2 regions of the Undibacterium sp. genome follow, and region 2 is predicted to be linked to the other one. Evidence: predicted binding sites of a transcription regulator. Region 2 holds the regulator's gene; the other holds the start of a gene.
The links. The regulator NrdR, encoded in region 2, represses ribonucleotide reductase genes. The targets are predictions, from matches to a motif close to CACNANATNTNGTG.
Positions count from the first base shown of each region.

Region 1: a site for NrdR is predicted at 3,572-3,585, ahead of Q8K39_RS02440 (ribonucleoside-diphosphate reductase subunit alpha). Genes of this name have one in related genera too.

Region 1 covers NZ_JAUXQE010000005.1:246,826-254,677, reverse strand. The annotation lists gene Q8K39_RS02445 (ribonucleotide-diphosphate reductase subunit beta) at 1-378, opposite strand, end outside; gene Q8K39_RS02440 (ribonucleoside-diphosphate reductase subunit alpha) at 456-3,353, opposite strand; gene Q8K39_RS02435 (sigma-54 dependent transcriptional regulator) at 3,904-5,358, opposite strand; gene Q8K39_RS02430 (PAS domain-containing sensor histidine kinase) at 5,355-7,118, opposite strand; gene Q8K39_RS02425 (PP0621 family protein) at 7,143-7,376, opposite strand; gene Q8K39_RS02420 (inner membrane protein YpjD) at 7,373-7,852, opposite strand, start outside.
Region 2 covers NZ_JAUXQE010000013.1:4,883-12,734, forward strand. The annotation lists gene Q8K39_RS07520 (pilus assembly protein) at 1-1,952, shown strand, start outside; gene Q8K39_RS07525 (type IV pilin protein) at 1,989-2,426, shown strand; gene nrdR (transcriptional regulator NrdR) at 2,443-2,895, opposite strand; gene glyA (serine hydroxymethyltransferase) at 3,019-4,269, opposite strand; ZMP/ZTP riboswitch at 4,360-4,496, opposite strand; gene Q8K39_RS07540 (SDR family NAD(P)-dependent oxidoreductase) at 4,695-5,447, shown strand; gene ybgC (tol-pal system-associated acyl-CoA thioesterase) at 5,591-5,989, shown strand; gene tolQ (protein TolQ) at 6,051-6,746, shown strand; gene Q8K39_RS07555 (ExbD/TolR family protein) at 6,763-7,206, shown strand; gene Q8K39_RS07560 (autotransporter assembly complex family protein) at 7,217-7,852, shown strand, end outside.

The sequences.
Region 1 (7,852 bases), on a different contig from region 2:
TTTCACCAGTCGACGCTCATCTTCGGTCAGACCATTTGGGTCTTTCCAGAGTTCAATATCACGCTGCATATTGATCTCTTGCGGCATCCAGTGATTAGCGCAACCTGCCAGATATTTATCCCAGGCCCATTTGTATTTGAAGGGGACCAACTGATTCACGTCGGTGGTGCCATTGATAATGCGCTTGTCAGCAGCATTGACACGGCGCGTCACATTTTCAGCAGCGATTGCGACTGGCTTATTGACCAGCGCAGGATTGAGAGCGACTTCCTGTGTTTGCAAACGTGGCTGCAAATCCATGCCGCTTACCTGACGTGGTGCTGGCGTTGCCGCGCTCGCCGGAGCTGCCGGCTGGACTTCATCATCCCAAGATAACATTATCTATTTCCTTACTTTTTGTAACAGCTTGTTCTTCAAGGGAAGAAGCAAGGCTTCTTCCCGCAATCTCTTGACACTTATTGGCAAGCTTCGCACTCTTCAAAACCGGCATCACCTGGACGCAACATACAGGCCGGGCCATCGGTTTCCTGAGCTGGTGCTGCGACATAGCCACCACCACTACCATCCACCCCAACCGCATTCAATGCACCTGTTTTGCTGGTGGATTTTTCAGTGTGCGTTGCACCTATGGTACGCAGGTAGTAAGTGGTTTTCAAACCACGCAACCATGCCAGCTTGTAAGTCTCGTCCAGTTTCTTGCCGGACGCACCTGCCATATAGATGTTCAGGGACTGTGCCTGGTCTATCCATTTTTGACGACGCGCAGCCGCCTCGACCAGCCAGGACGGGCTGATTTCAAATGCAGTTGCATACAGGGCACGCAGATCTTCCGGGATGCGATCAATGCGGGCCAGGCTGCCATCAAAGTATTTCAGGTCAGAGATCATGACTTCATCCCACATGCCGCGGTCTTTCAGATCGCGCACCAGATGTTCATTGATCTCGGTAAATTCACCGGATAAATTCGACTTCACATACAGGTTTTGGTAAGTCGGCTCGATACAGGCAGCTACACCAATAATGTTAGAAATTGTTGCAGTCGGCGCAATCGCCACGCAATTGGAATTGCGCATACCAAATTTCTTGATGCGGTCACGCAGTGGGTACCAGTCCATGGTTTCTGAGAAATCTGCTTCCAGATAACCGCCGCGTTCTTCGGCCAGCATCTTCAGGGAGTCTTGCGGCAGGATGCCACGGTCCCACAAAGAGCCAGGATAAGAACTGTAACGGCCACGCTCCTCAGCCAGTTCAGTCGATGCCCAATATGCGTAATAGCAAACGGCTTCCATGGAAGTATCAGCGAACTGTACGGCATCCATCGATGCATAAGGGATGCGCATCATGTGCAGGCAATCCTGGAAACCCATGATACCCATACCGACAGGACGGTGGCGCAAATTGGAATCGCGTGCCTTCTTCACTGCATAGTAGTTGATGTCGATGACGTTATCCAGCATACGCATCGCTGTACGCACAGTTTTTTGTAATTTAATGTGATCCAGCTTGCCGTCTTTCATGTGGGCAGGCATGTTGACCGAACCCAGATTACATACAGCGATCTCGCTATCGTTGGTGTTCAGAGTGATTTCTGTACACAAGTTCGAACTGTGAACTACGCCGACATGTTGTTGTGGCGAGCGGATATTGCAAGGATCTTTGAAGGTGATCCATGGGTGACCAGTTTCAAACAGCATGGACAACATCTTGCGCCACAAGTCCAGTGCCGGGATTTTTTTCGACAGCGTCAGTTCACCATTGGCGGCTTTTGCTTCATAAGCGACATACGCCACTTCAAAAGCCTTACCAAATTTGTCATGCAGGTCTGGTACATCGGATGGGGAGAACAAGGTCCAGTCGCCTTTTTCCATGACACGCTTCATGAACAGGTCAGGAATCCAGTTCGAGGTATTCATGTCGTGAGTACGGCGGCGGTCATCGCCTGTGTTCTTGCGCAGATCGAGAAACTCTTCGATATCCATGTGCCAGGTTTCCAGATAGGCACACACTGCACCCTTGCGTTTACCACCCTGGTTAACAGCCACCGCCGTATCGTTGACGACTTTCAGGAAAGGTACAACACCCTGGGATTTACCGTTCGTGCCTTTAATGTGCGCGCCGAGCGAGCGTACTGGCGTCCAGTCATTGCCCAGACCACCTGCATATTTTGCCAGCAGTGCGTTTTCCTTGATGGCTTCGTAGATGCCATCGAGATCATCGGCAACTGTCGTCAGGTAGCAAGAAGACAGTTGTGAACGCTGGGTGCCGGAATTGAACAGGGTCGGTGTCGAGCTCATGAAGTCAAAGCTGGACAAGAGATTGTAAAATTCTATTGCGCGGGTTTCGCGATCGATTTCGTTCAGGGACAGGCCCATCGCTACACGCATATAGAAAGCCTGAGGCATTTCTATTCGGGTACCACGTACATGCAGGAAGTATCGGTCATACAAGGTTTGCAAACCGATATAACCAAATTGCAGATCGCGGTCAGCAACCAGAGCATTCGCCAGTTTCTTCAAATCAAACTGCCCCAGTTTGGCATCCAGTAAATCTGCTTCGATACCCTTCTTGATGAATTTCGGGAAATACTCCAGATATTCTGCAGCAGCATCCTGTTGCGCCACTTCTTTGCCAAACACCTCTTTACGGACCGTATGTAAGAGCAAACGTGCCGTGACCTGGCTGTAGGCCGGTTCTTTTTCCATCAGCGCGCGGGCGGCCAGGATGGCGGATTTATACAATTCTTCTACCGGTACGCCGTCGTACAGGTTTTTCAAAGTCTCTGCCAGAATCGCATCTGGATCCGCCAGTTTGTCGAGACCCAGGCAGGCAGCGGCAATCATCTTGCGTACTTCTGCCACGTCCAGCGGACGAGGCTGTCCATCAACAATCACATGTAATTGTGGTGCGGCGGCTTCTACATGGCCAGGCGCATCGTTGACACGGCGACGCTCTTCCATTCGTTTGGCACGGTACAAGACATAAGAACGGGCGACATCATGTTCGCCTGAGCGCATCAGCGCCAGTTCAACCTGGTCTTGCACATCTTCTATGTGGAAAGTACCACCGGCAGGCTGGCGACGCAGCAAGGCGGCAACCACGCTGGCTGTCAATTGCTCAACCAGCTCGCGTATCCGGGCCGACTCTGCACCATGTCCACCGTTCACCGCCAGGAATGCCTTGGTCATGGCGATGGCGATCTTGGATGGCTCAAAGCCAACCACGGAACCATTACGGCGAATGATGCGGTATTCGCTATAACTGTTCAGGCTGGCGGCAGCAGGTGTGGCTGCGGCATGCAAGCCTGAGCCCAGTTCTGGCTTGGACAAAGTGGATATTTCGTTAGAAGAGTGCATTGATCCTCCGGATGCGGTGTTATTTTTTGCCAGCAAAGTTCATGGATACAGAACTCAGCCAGTCAGGGGGTTAAACGGGATACGCGCAATACTGTAGCTATCCGGACAGGACGAAAATTCGTGATATCCGGTTTATTTTGTTCACATCATTCGCCAGACAATTGCAAAACAAGAGGGGAAATTGAAGCAAGGCAAGAAAACAAGTAAATCTTCGAAACCACTACATCTAGTGCGCTATTTTTTATTTGCCCTAATTCTAGTGCCCCATCTAGTCATATGCAACCGCTTTTTATTTAAATAATTGAATTATTTTTTTCATTAAAAGGGCGTTTAGGTGTTGACTTTCGCAAAGCCTAGAAAAGCACGAGCACAGACGCGAGTGGGCACTAACATGCATGAACGATGTGAGATGCATCTTCCTGCTTAGCAGGATCAGGAAGATGATCATGTAGATACCAATGAGTAATCGTGAGCAAGAAAACGACATGCAACTTGTCCTGACGGCCAAGCCAGCTCAAGTGCTGTTGGTCACGAATGACAGTAAAAAGATTTATTCCTGAATTTTCAATTTCTGAATTTGATAACGCAACTGCCGGAAACTGACGCCAAGCAACTCTGCCGCCTGGGTACGGTTATTCCTGGTCTGATGCAAGGCACGTCTTATCATTTCGCGTTCAACGTTTTCCAGAAAATCGGGCAGGGAGCAAGGCAAACTCGGTGCGGAAAATACATCAATCTCGGCAACATGTGCCAACTCGTGCACTATACTGGCACTGGCTGGGGGAATTTCTGCCGGGGTTACTGGCATAACCAATATTTCCGGCATTTTTCTGGTGCCACGCAAGGCTAGGTCGGTTACTTCTATACAACCATCATTGGCAAAGGCAATGGCACGCTCAAGTATGTTTTCCAGTTCACGGACATTACCAGGAAAATCATAACTGATTAATGCATCAATAGCCTCGACCGACATATCAATGTCACTGCCTGTGAGTTTTTTCAGGATATTGCGGGATAGCTCAACGATATCTTCCAGCCGCTCACGCAAAGGTGGCAGATGCAATTCGATGACATTCAGGCGGTAATACAAATCTTGCCGGAATCGCCCCTCTTCTACACAGATGGCCAGGTTTTGGTGTGTGGCACTGATGATACGTACATCCACCGCCTCTTCTGCGGTAGCCCCCACTTTGCGAACCCGTCTTTCCTGGATGGCACGTAACAGCTTGACTTGCATGGCTAAGGGCAAGTCAGCCACCTCGTCAAGCATCAAGGTGCCACCATTGGCCGCTTGAAAAAAACCATCCCTGTCATCAGCAGCGCCAGTAAACGCGCCCTTTCTATAGCCAAAGAATTCGGCTTCCATGAGCGTTTCAGGAATCGCGCCACAGTTGACGGCAATAAAGGGTTTGTCTGCTCTGGCACTACTGGTATGAATTTCCCTGGCTGCCAACTCCTTGCCACTGCCAGACTCACCAGTAATGATAACCGGTGCCATGCTGCGCGCCAGGCGACTGATCTGCGCCCTGACCTCCTGCATGCCTTGCGACTGACCTATCATGAAAGAATTGGCAGGGACTGCCCGTTTTTCCGGCGCTGTCTGCTGCTCTTTCTGGACCTCACTGGTTTGCAAGGCGGACCTGACCAACTTGCGCAACTGGTCCAGGGCCACCGGTTTGGATACATAATCGAAAGCACCAGCCTTCAAGGCAACTACCGCATTGTCGGCACTACCGAATGCGGTAATCACGGCAATCGGCGTGTTCTTATAGTTGGCATTGATTTCTTGTACCAGCTCCATGCCAGAGCCATCAGGCAGGCGCATGTCTGTCAGCACTAGCGCGTAACTATGTCTGGCAAGATGGCTGCGCGCCAAAGCTAGGGTCTCTGCACTGTCCACATCCAGACCCATCTTGATCAGCGTAATTTCCAGCAATTCGCGCAGATGCGCCTCATCGTCGACCACCAGGATACGGGGACAGCTCGTAACTTCATTCATACTCATGCACTATATCCAGAGAAATTAATTACAAAACGTCCACTAGGCTCGGCCTTGCCGTCTCCGGCTTCTTCCACCCTGTACTCATAATCAAGCAAGGCACGGTTATTCAAACACAATTCCCTGGCCATGTACAAGCCCAGACCAGTGCCCATGCGCGATGTTGTGTAGAAAGGCTCAAATAAGTGCGAACGGACATCATAAGGAATGGCCGGGCCATCATCTTGTATATGCAATTCCTGGCGACCGCTGGAATTGACCTGGGCAAACAATTTGATACTACCTGCTTGCCCGCTGGCATAACGTATCGCATTCGACAAAAGATTCAAGACTACTTCACGCAGGTGGCTAGGATCAAAGTCGATCATGAAATTCTTGTCTGTCACTACCACGATCAGATCAGTGGCTAAACCTCGGGTTTCGACAAAGTCTCTGACCATTTCCGTGATCAGATCCATGACATAGTAAGGCGAAACATCCGACTGAGCCTTGCGTGACAGCTTCAAAATATCTTCAATGAGTTGATTCAGGCGCGCCACATTGTCATCAACAATTTTCAGCAAGCGACTTGCCTGCTTGCTGTCCTGCCCCAGACTATCAAGGTCTTCATTGAGCAAAGAGGCAGCATAGGAAATTGATGACAGTGGATTGCGCACCTCATGCGCAATACTGGCCGTCAGGCGTCCCATGGAAGCCAGTTTTAATTGCTGAGCCTGGTTTTCTATATCGGATACGTCCTGCATGAAGACGATAGTGTAAGTGTCGGCCCGGTCTTTCAAAGCACCGGCATTGACGCCCTTGATGGCGACGAAACGCAGTTTGAGGTGCGTGACAAAGTGCGGTCGCTCGCGTTCAAAGCGCTCACGGCTTGCAGTATCGGCAGCCAGCTCACCCAGTTCAGGGCGGACATCATCCAGATAACAGCGTATGGATACGAAAGATATTTCTTCCTCTTTACGTCTATCCGAAAAACTGGGGCGCCCTTTCATGCCGTTCAGGATTTCAGAGACGGGACGCAAAGGGGCAATATCGGCGAGTTCCACTCCTATCATCTCCTTGGTCAGACTTCCTCCCAGCATACGCACTGCCGCCGGATTGATTTCAAACATACAGGCATTCTGGTCAAGCACCAGAATGCCATCTCCCATATCTGCAATGACCAGTTGATTAATAGCCTGCTGTATTGCCAGCGCGTTACCACGCTGAGCTGCCAGTTGCTCCTGATTGATGAGATTATGGGCAAGACGATTGACCACTGAAACTACTGCAAAATAGGCGGCACCAAGCAGGCCTGCCTGCGACAAAGGTGTTCCTTCTTCCAGTTGCAAATAATGATAGCCGCTCTCTATCAATAAAAACAGAACGACGATGGAAGTAAAAAAGAAAGACCAGATCAATGGGCTGAGTATCGCGGCACCCGCCAAAGGAAACAGGTACAAAATCCCCAAACCACTTTTAGTGCCACCTCCAGCCAGATACATGACGGAAATAATGATAATGTCCAGCAATATCTGTGTGCTCAGTTGCCACATGAAGCGGCGTGGATACAATTGCTTGAGCACCAAAAAGCCAACAGCAACCAGCAGATAGATCAAGCCTATGTCGCGACCAAACAAATGCTCAAACGCCCAGACATCCTTGTCACTGCGCAAGCTGAGCAAGATCAGCAAGCTGGCAGCTACCACCACGCGTGATGCATTCAGCGTTTGTAATGAACGCCAGAACGAATGGGAGGGCTCAACTGCGACAGAGTGAAGTTCAGACATCAGTATCCTGATTGGATGTCAGCTTCATGCGAGATCTGCATGTTCTTTACTACAATACACTTGCTCGCCGCGCTGCACAGCTTCTGACGCGGGCAGATAAATCTGGCAATGCGCGCAGCAAACCATGGCCTCGGCAGATGCAGGATTTTGCGGGTCGGGCCTGGATGTCGTTGCTACCGGACTGCGTGGCGGCTGCATTTTCTTCTTCAGAGCCAGGATGATCAGCACCAGCAAACCCAACCAGAACAAAATTCTCATGACAGGCTCCTGTGCAATAAGACTTCCAGGACAAAGCGGCTACCGACATAGGCCAGTAGCAAGGTGACAAAGCCCGACAAGGTGAAGCTCAGTACAGTCTTGCCACGCCAGCCACGCCAATAGCGCCCGGTCAGCAAGATGGCAAACAAGAGCCATGACAAAAGAGACAACAAGGTCTTGTGATCCCATTTAAAGGCAACACCCAGTACCTGCTCTGAAAATATCACGCCCGACAAAACAGTCAGTGTCAATAAGACAAAACCAAACAGCACAAAACGAAACAGGATTTTTTCCATGGTCAGCAAGGCAGGCAATCTGTCGACCAGTTTGTTGAGCCACTCTGCTTGTTGAGTAGCGCGCAATTGATGCAAATGTTTATCTTGCACCGTCATGACGAGCGCATGAAAAGCTGCAATGGTCAGTGTGCTATACGCCAGCATGGCAATCACCACATGCCAGGGGAACATGGGGGTCTT
Region 2 (7,852 bases):
ATTCACGCGGCAAATTCTTCAGTGCATCCAATCCTACAGAGTTTTCTGCTGCGCTTGAATCGTCATTGAATACGATTTCTGAGCGCATAGGTGATGCGGCTGCGGTAGGCACATCCAGTAACACAGTTCGTAGCGGCACTAGTTTATACACGTCCAGTTACCGTACATCAGACTGGTCTGGCCAGGTTGTGCAAAGGCCGCTGGATGCCAATGGTAATCTGACCGCTGCAGGTTGGGTTGCTTCTGTTCCTGCATTCGCTACCAGGAAAGACAAGGTATTCACTTATGTGGATGCAGCTACAAAAGGGCGAAAATTCGAACTGGCGAATCTGACCCCTGCAGATCAGGCTTATTTCACAGCCGAAGCTGCCACTTATACTCCTGCTAACGCTGTGACAGGTGCGAATATAGTTGACTATATCAAGGGGGGGCCTGACCTGGGATATTTGCGCCCACGCACTCAGGGTTTCGGGGATTTCGTGAATTCTGCGCCGCAGTATCTGAAAGAAGGTGAAGATGATGATTATGAATTCTTGCCTGCTACTGCACCAGAAAAAGCAAATTCGTACACTGATTTCCTGACATACAAGGCTGGACGTGCCTCCATGGTCTACATCGGTGGTAATGACGGTATGTTGCATGCCCTTGACGGAGCAACTGGTGTCGAGAAATTTGCTTACGTACCCAAGGGTATTATGAGCACTTTGCCGCAGCTTTCCAGAACGTCTTACGGTCATAAATTTTATGTGGATGGTACGCCAACCTTGGGTGATTACTGGAATTCAGGCTGGAAAACGGCACTGGTAGGCACGACTGGTGCCGGTGGTCGCTCAGTGTTTGCACTTGATGTGACAAATCCAAATACCTTTACTCAAAGCAATGTCTTGTGGGAAATTACCTCAGTTGACCATCCTGATCTTGGATATACCATAGGCAATGCGCAAACTGGCCGCATGCCCAATGGTGACTGGGTTGCAGTAGTAGGAAATGGCTACGAGAGTACGAACAAGCGTGCAGTCTTGTTTTTGATCCGACTAAAAGATGGTTTGGTTACCAAAGTTGACACTGGTATAGGGAGTCTGGGAGCGCCAAATGGCTTGTCTACGCCTACCTTGCTATTCAATGGAGATTCAACCATTAAGGCGATTTACGCTGGCGATATCCAGGGTAATTTATGGAAATTCAATGTCACAAATAGTGGTGCGACTGTTGCCTTTTCAGGTTCCCCGTTGTTCAAGGCTGTGCGTTCATCCAAAGTGCAGCCAATTACTGCTGCACCTGACTTAACTCCCCATCCCAAGGGCGGCGTGGTGGTATTGTTTGGTACAGGAAAGGTATATGAAACAGACGATGCCTTGAATACGGATGTTCAATCCATCTATGGTGTGTGGGATAATACAGAGGTAACGGGTGTCACAGCGAGTGCAATTACTGGAAGCCAGTCTTCACTGCAAAAGCAAACGCTGACAGCGGTAAGTGGTGGTTATACTGTTGATAACAAACCCATGAACTATAACGTAAAACGTGGCTGGTATATGGACCTTGATACCGTACTTTCTACTGGGGAACGTATTACGATACAACCGCAGGTTTATTTTGACGAAGTCATCTTTACGTCTATTATTCCTGCAGGTGCGACCGATACTTGTTCTTCAGATGGTAAATCAACGACATTCATCTTGCGAGCCTTGACAGGAGGGGTGTTTCCTTTCCCGGTATTTGATACTACAGGTGATGGCAAGGTCGATTCTTCTGATACCTTGATAGCCGGGAAACAGGGTACTTTGACTTTTGGTACTACAATCCTGAAAAAGGGTAATAAGTCGATTATTTATCAACCACCTTCATCTGGGTCTACGGATGTGAATGGACCATTGCCCTCCAAAACGACTGTATCGCAAGGTGACGTGCCAGCAGTCCGCGTGTGGAAACAATTGCTGCGCACAGATTAAGAAGTCCAACAGATAATTAAGTAGAGGTGTTAAGTGTTGCTACGTAAACGTGAAAAGGGTTTTACCCTGATAGAGCTCATGATTGTTGTTGCCATAATGGGTATATTGGCAGCAATTGTCGTGCCGTCCTACCTTGATAATGTGAGGAAGGGGCGTCGTAATGATGCAAAGGCCAAACTGACAGAGAATGTGCAGTTTATGGAAGCTTTTCTGTCAATTAATGAAAGATACGATCGCGATAAAGGAGGGACGAACGTCGCGTTGCCAATTCTGGTTAGTCCCGCCGGAGCAACAGGGGGTAATGTAGACTACAACATTAGTTTTTCTGCACCGACCACGGCGGTAACGTATACGATCCAGGCTGTTCCAGTCAACAAGATGGCTGGAGATGCCTGCGGGACTTTCACAATCAACAATGCTGGCGCGCGTACCGTATCAGGCTCGCTTAGCATGGCAGACTGCTGGTACAAATAAGCGGTATTTTTGTACCTTAGTTTTTCCTGACCTCTTGTATCGCCTCGGCAAATTCGGACACATCCTCAAAGCTTTTGTAGACAGAAGCGAAGCGGATGTAGGCGATTTTGTCGAGGCGTTTCAATTCGCGCATGACCAGTTCACCCAGGTGGCCGGAAATGACTTCGCGCTCTCCGCTGGACAATAATTTTTCTTCTATTCTTTGTATGGCGGTCTCGACTGCTTCGGCTGATACGGGTCTCTTGCGTAATGCGAGCATCAGGCTGGCGCGCAGCTTGTTGGTTTCATATTCTGTACGGCTGCCGTTTTTCTTGACGATGACGGGCATCACCAGTTCTATACGCTCATAGGTCGTAAAGCGCTTGTCGCAGTCGGCACAGCGGCGGCGGCGGCGTATGACATTGCCTTCTTCTGAAACGCGGGTGTCGATGACCTGGGTGTCATCGAGGTGGCAAAAAGGGCATTTCATGGCGTATGGTGCTCCGTTGGTTTTTATAATTGTTTTTTATATTTTGATGATACAAAAAAGCCACTCAAGCGAGTGGCTTTTATTGTGCTGTCTGATACTTAAGCCTTGCTTCAGTCGAATCTCTTAAGCTTGATACACTGGGAAAGCATCTGTCAATTGTTTGACTTCGGCCTTCACGCGTTCTATCGTCGCTGCATCATGCGGATTGTCGAGTACGTCGGCAATCAGATTACCTACTTTAACTGCTTGTTCTTCCTTGAAGCCACGGGTGGTAAAGGCAGGGCTGCCCAGTCGGATACCGGAAGTGACCATAGGTTTTTGCGGGTCGTTAGGGATGCCGTTCTTGTTGCAAGTCATATGGGCAGAACCCAGTATGGCTTCGGCTTCCTTGCCTGTCAAACCTTTAGGACGCAGGTCGACCAGCATAACGTGGGATTCGGTACGGCCAGAAACGATACGCAGGCCACGTTCAGTCAAGGTGTTTGCCAATGCAGCAGCATTCTTGACGACTTGTTCCTGGTAAGCCTTGAATTCTGGCGTCAGTGCCTCTTTGAACGCAACTGCTTTACCAGCGATAACGTGCATTAACGGGCCACCCTGGATGCCTGGGAAGATCGCAGAATTGATCTTCTTGGCGATCGCTTCATCATTCGTCAAAATGATACCGCCACGTGGGCCACGCAGGCTCTTATGAGTCGTGGATGTGACTACATCAGCGAAAGGCACAGGGTTAGGGTAAACACCCGCAGCGATCAGGCCAGCATAGTGGGCCATGTCAACCATGAAATAAGCGCCGATTTCTTTGGCGATTTTGGAGAAGCGTTCAAAGTCTATGCGCAAGGCAAATGCAGAAGCTCCGGCAATGATCAGTTTAGGCTTGGTTTCGCGCGCCAGTTTTTCCATGGCATCGTAATCGATATCTTCTTGCGCATTGAGGCCATAAGACACGACATTGAACCATTTGCCTGACATATTCAAAGGCATGCCGTGGGTCAGGTGGCCACCTTCAGCCAGGCTCATGCCCATGATGGTGTCGCCTGGATTCAGCAAGGCAAAGAATACGCCCTGGTTGGCTTGTGAGCCAGAGTTAGGCTGTACATTGGCAAAATTGGCATTGAACAATTGCTTCAGACGGTCGATGGCCAGTTGTTCAACCACGTCTACATGCTCGCAACCACCGTAGTAGCGTTTGCCTGGATAACCTTCCGCATATTTGTTGGTCAACTGGGAGCCCTGGGCTTCCATGACTGCTGGGGAACAATAGTTTTCAGAGGCGATTAACTCGATATGCTCTTGTTGACGGACGTTTTCTTTTTGTATCGTAGCAAACAGTTCTGGATCTACGTTGGCGAGGGTATGATTTTTTGCAAACATGGCGGTTCCTGATTATTCCTGTTAATAAACAATGATTGTTGTTAATGAGGTGTCTGAAACGGATAGGGGGCAGCCTCATTGCTTTTACCATCAGGCTACCCAGGCGCACGGCTGGAGTCAGTTTGACTCCGAAATCTCACGCTTCCCGATGGATCTCCATCTTGTGCCAGGATGCATACCCGTCTGACAGGGTAGATATGGCCACTTCGCCAGTCACGTGAGATGAAATGGTGCAAGGATTTTACGTGATGACGTTTGAATGGGCAAGTGCCAGCATCGCTATTGAAAAATTAATTTTCGCACAAGTATGTATCTCGAAATTTTCGACGCTCAAGTATTGGATGGCAAAAGCACTTAAAATAGTATGCTTTAGAGCTGCATATGTCAGCTAGGCAGGTTACCTACAAAAATTGAAGGAATTCAGCATGATCGTATTGATTACAGGCGCAAGCTCAGGTTTTGGTGAAGAAATGGCGCGCAAATTTGTCCGGGAAGGGCATAAAGTCATCGCAGCAGCCCGCCGCACTGACAGACTGGATGCCTTGAAAGCTGAACTCGGCGCAGCCTTGTTGCCAGTGACACTGGATGTCACCAGCAAGGACTCCATCCAGCACGCGCTGGCAGGTTTGAGTGCAGAATGGAAAAACATAGACGTACTGGTCAATAATGCCGGCCTGGCACTGGGCACTGAGCCAGCACACCTGGCTTCCCAGGATGAATGGGATACCATGATAGACACCAATACCAAGGGTCTGGTCACAGTCACCAGGGCAATTCTGCCAGACATGGTGGCACGTGGCACTGGCCTGGTCATCAATATAGGCTCTGTGGCTGGTGAAACACCTTATCCAGGCGGCAATGTTTACGGCGCAACCAAGGCTTTTGTCGATCAATTCACCCGCAATTTGCGTGCTGACCTGGTGGGTACAGGGGTGCGTGCCACCAATATTGCTCCCGGCCTGTGTGGTGGCACTGAATTTTCCAATGTACGCTTCCGTGGCAATGATGATGCGGCAGCCAAGGTCTATGAAGGCACAGTACCGCTGACGGCTGTCGATATCGCTGAAACAGCCTGGTGGATCGCTGCCTTGCCTGCGCATGTGAATATCAACCACATAGAGATGATGCCAACTTGCCAGGGTTATGGACCACTTGTGATCAAGCGCGCTACAGCGTGATCCTCCAGTAGTTTCTGAGATGTGCTACTGCCGTCAACGATGACGGCAGTAGCCAGTACTCGCCTCCCGCATGGCATATATCCCCTTGAGCATGAGTGACAAAGAGTAAATATACGCACTGAATAGCTGGTAAAGTTTATACTATGAAAACAGAATTTGTATGGCCAGTCAGGGTCTACTATGAAGACACGGATGCTGGCGGCATCGTTTTTTACGCGAACTACCTGAAGTTTTTTGAGCGTGCCCGTACTGAATGGCTCCGGGCTTCGGGCGTCAATCAGCAGCAAATGGCCGATGAACATGGTTTGATGTTTGTCGTCAAAGCTACCGCAGTCGAGTATCATGCACCCGCCAGGCTTGATGATGAACTAAGACTGACAGTTGTGGTCGAAAAGCTGGGCCGCGCGTCTGTACAGTTTGTGCAAGAGGCCTGGTGTGGTCAGCGTTTGCTCGCCAGCGGCAAAATCAAGGTGGGCTGTGTCAGCAAGGCTGAAGTCAGGCCAGCGGCGATTCCTGCTGAAGTGTTGGCGAAGATAGGCTGAGATTATTTTATATTTTAGGGCGGTAACAATGCCCGCTGTTTTGTTTTTGAATTGATTCAATATGACTGTTACCCAAGACCTCTCATTTTTAAGTCTGATCGCAAATGCCTCGATTCTGGTGCAATTGGTCATGGCACTGTTGTTAGGCGTGTCGCTGACCAGCTGGACTTACATCTTCAGCAAAATGTTCGCTATCAAAAAAGCACGCGGACAAACAGAAGAATTTGAACGCAACTTCTGGTCCGGTGGTAATTTGGTTGATTTGTATGCTGCTGCAACGAATAGCCGTCGTGCTGGCCGCGATACCAGTGGCGCTCTCGAACGTATCTTCGAAGCAGGCATGAGCGAATATCATAAGGTCAAGACCGCCAACAAGGCGGCGCTGGATGCTGGTGCCATGCTGGACGGTGCGCGTCGTGCCATGCGCGCTTCTTATCAGCGTGAAATGGATTTGCTGGAGTCGCACCTGTCCTTCCTGGCTTCCGTCGGCTCTGTCTCCCCATACATTGGTTTGTTCGGTACAGTCTGGGGCATCATGAATTCTTTCCGTGGCCTGGCCAATGTACAGCAGGCGACACTCGCAGCCGTGGCCCCCGGCATTGCTGAGGCCCTGATTGCGACGGCAATTGGCTTGTTTGCGGCTATTCCTGCCGTGCTAGCCTATAACCGTTATTCCCACGATATCGACAGGCTGGCGATACGCTTTGAAACTTTTATCGAGGAATTCTCGAATATTCTCCAGCGTCAGTCACGCTAAGGACGAATGAAATAGCATGAGTACCCTGCGTGGCGAACGTAAACGCAAATTCAAGGCAGAGATCAATGTCGTTCCGTATATCGACGTGATGCTGGTGTTGCTGGTGATTTTCATGGTGTGCGCGCCGATGACCAATCCCAGCGTCATCAACCTGCCCACTGCCGGACAATCTACCCAGCCGCCATCTGATTACATAGAAATCACTTTGCGACCCGACGCGCCTTCCACCATCAGCATCAATAGCAAAACAGGTAGCAATGGCAATAACCGCCAGGAAAACAAGGAAGAAGCAAAAGACCGCAAGCAGCTGATGCAAAAACTGCGCGAGTATCATGATGCCAAACCTGAGTTGTCTGTACTGGTATCTGCTGATAAAGGCATGATTTATGACGAGGTCATACAAGTGATTTCAGAAGCAAAAAAACTCGGTATCAATCGCGTTGGTCTGGCGACCAAGTGAGTTTTCTTAGATGCAGATAAACCTGCGCCCGCTACTGATATTCTTCTGTGCTGTTGGCTTTTGCAGTGCAGGCACGGTCAGGGCGCAGCAGACTGTGCCAACTGAAGCTCCAGCCGCTGGCTTGCCTGCACCTGATGGCGATAGCGAAGCGTCTGGCAGCACGATCAGCACGGCCAGCAGCGGCCGCTTGCAACTGGTGGCTGCCAAATCACGTTGGGCAGATTTACTGAGGGAGCATATCCCGGAATTTGCCAACAATGCCGAAGCACAAAATATCACCCCCGCACTGATCAAGAGATTGCGCCTGGATATCAGCAATATCCTCTCCACAGAAGGCTATTTTTCGCCGCAAATCCAGTTTGACAACCCCGATCAGGCCGCAGCCCCTGGCACAGCAAATAAAATCATCCGTGTCACAGTCGAGGCGGGGCCACGCACAGTCATCGAGAACGTATCACTAAAAGTGCTGGGGCCCATGGCCGATGCCATTGATGCAGGCGACAAAGCCGTTACTAAAAGACGGCGCGCCCTGCAGGAAGACTGGGGCCTGGCAGTGGGCCAGCCGTTTCGTGAAAATGACTGGTCAGACTCGAAGAACCAATTGCTGGAGAGTCTGAGGTCTGACACCTATGCCGCAGCCGGCATG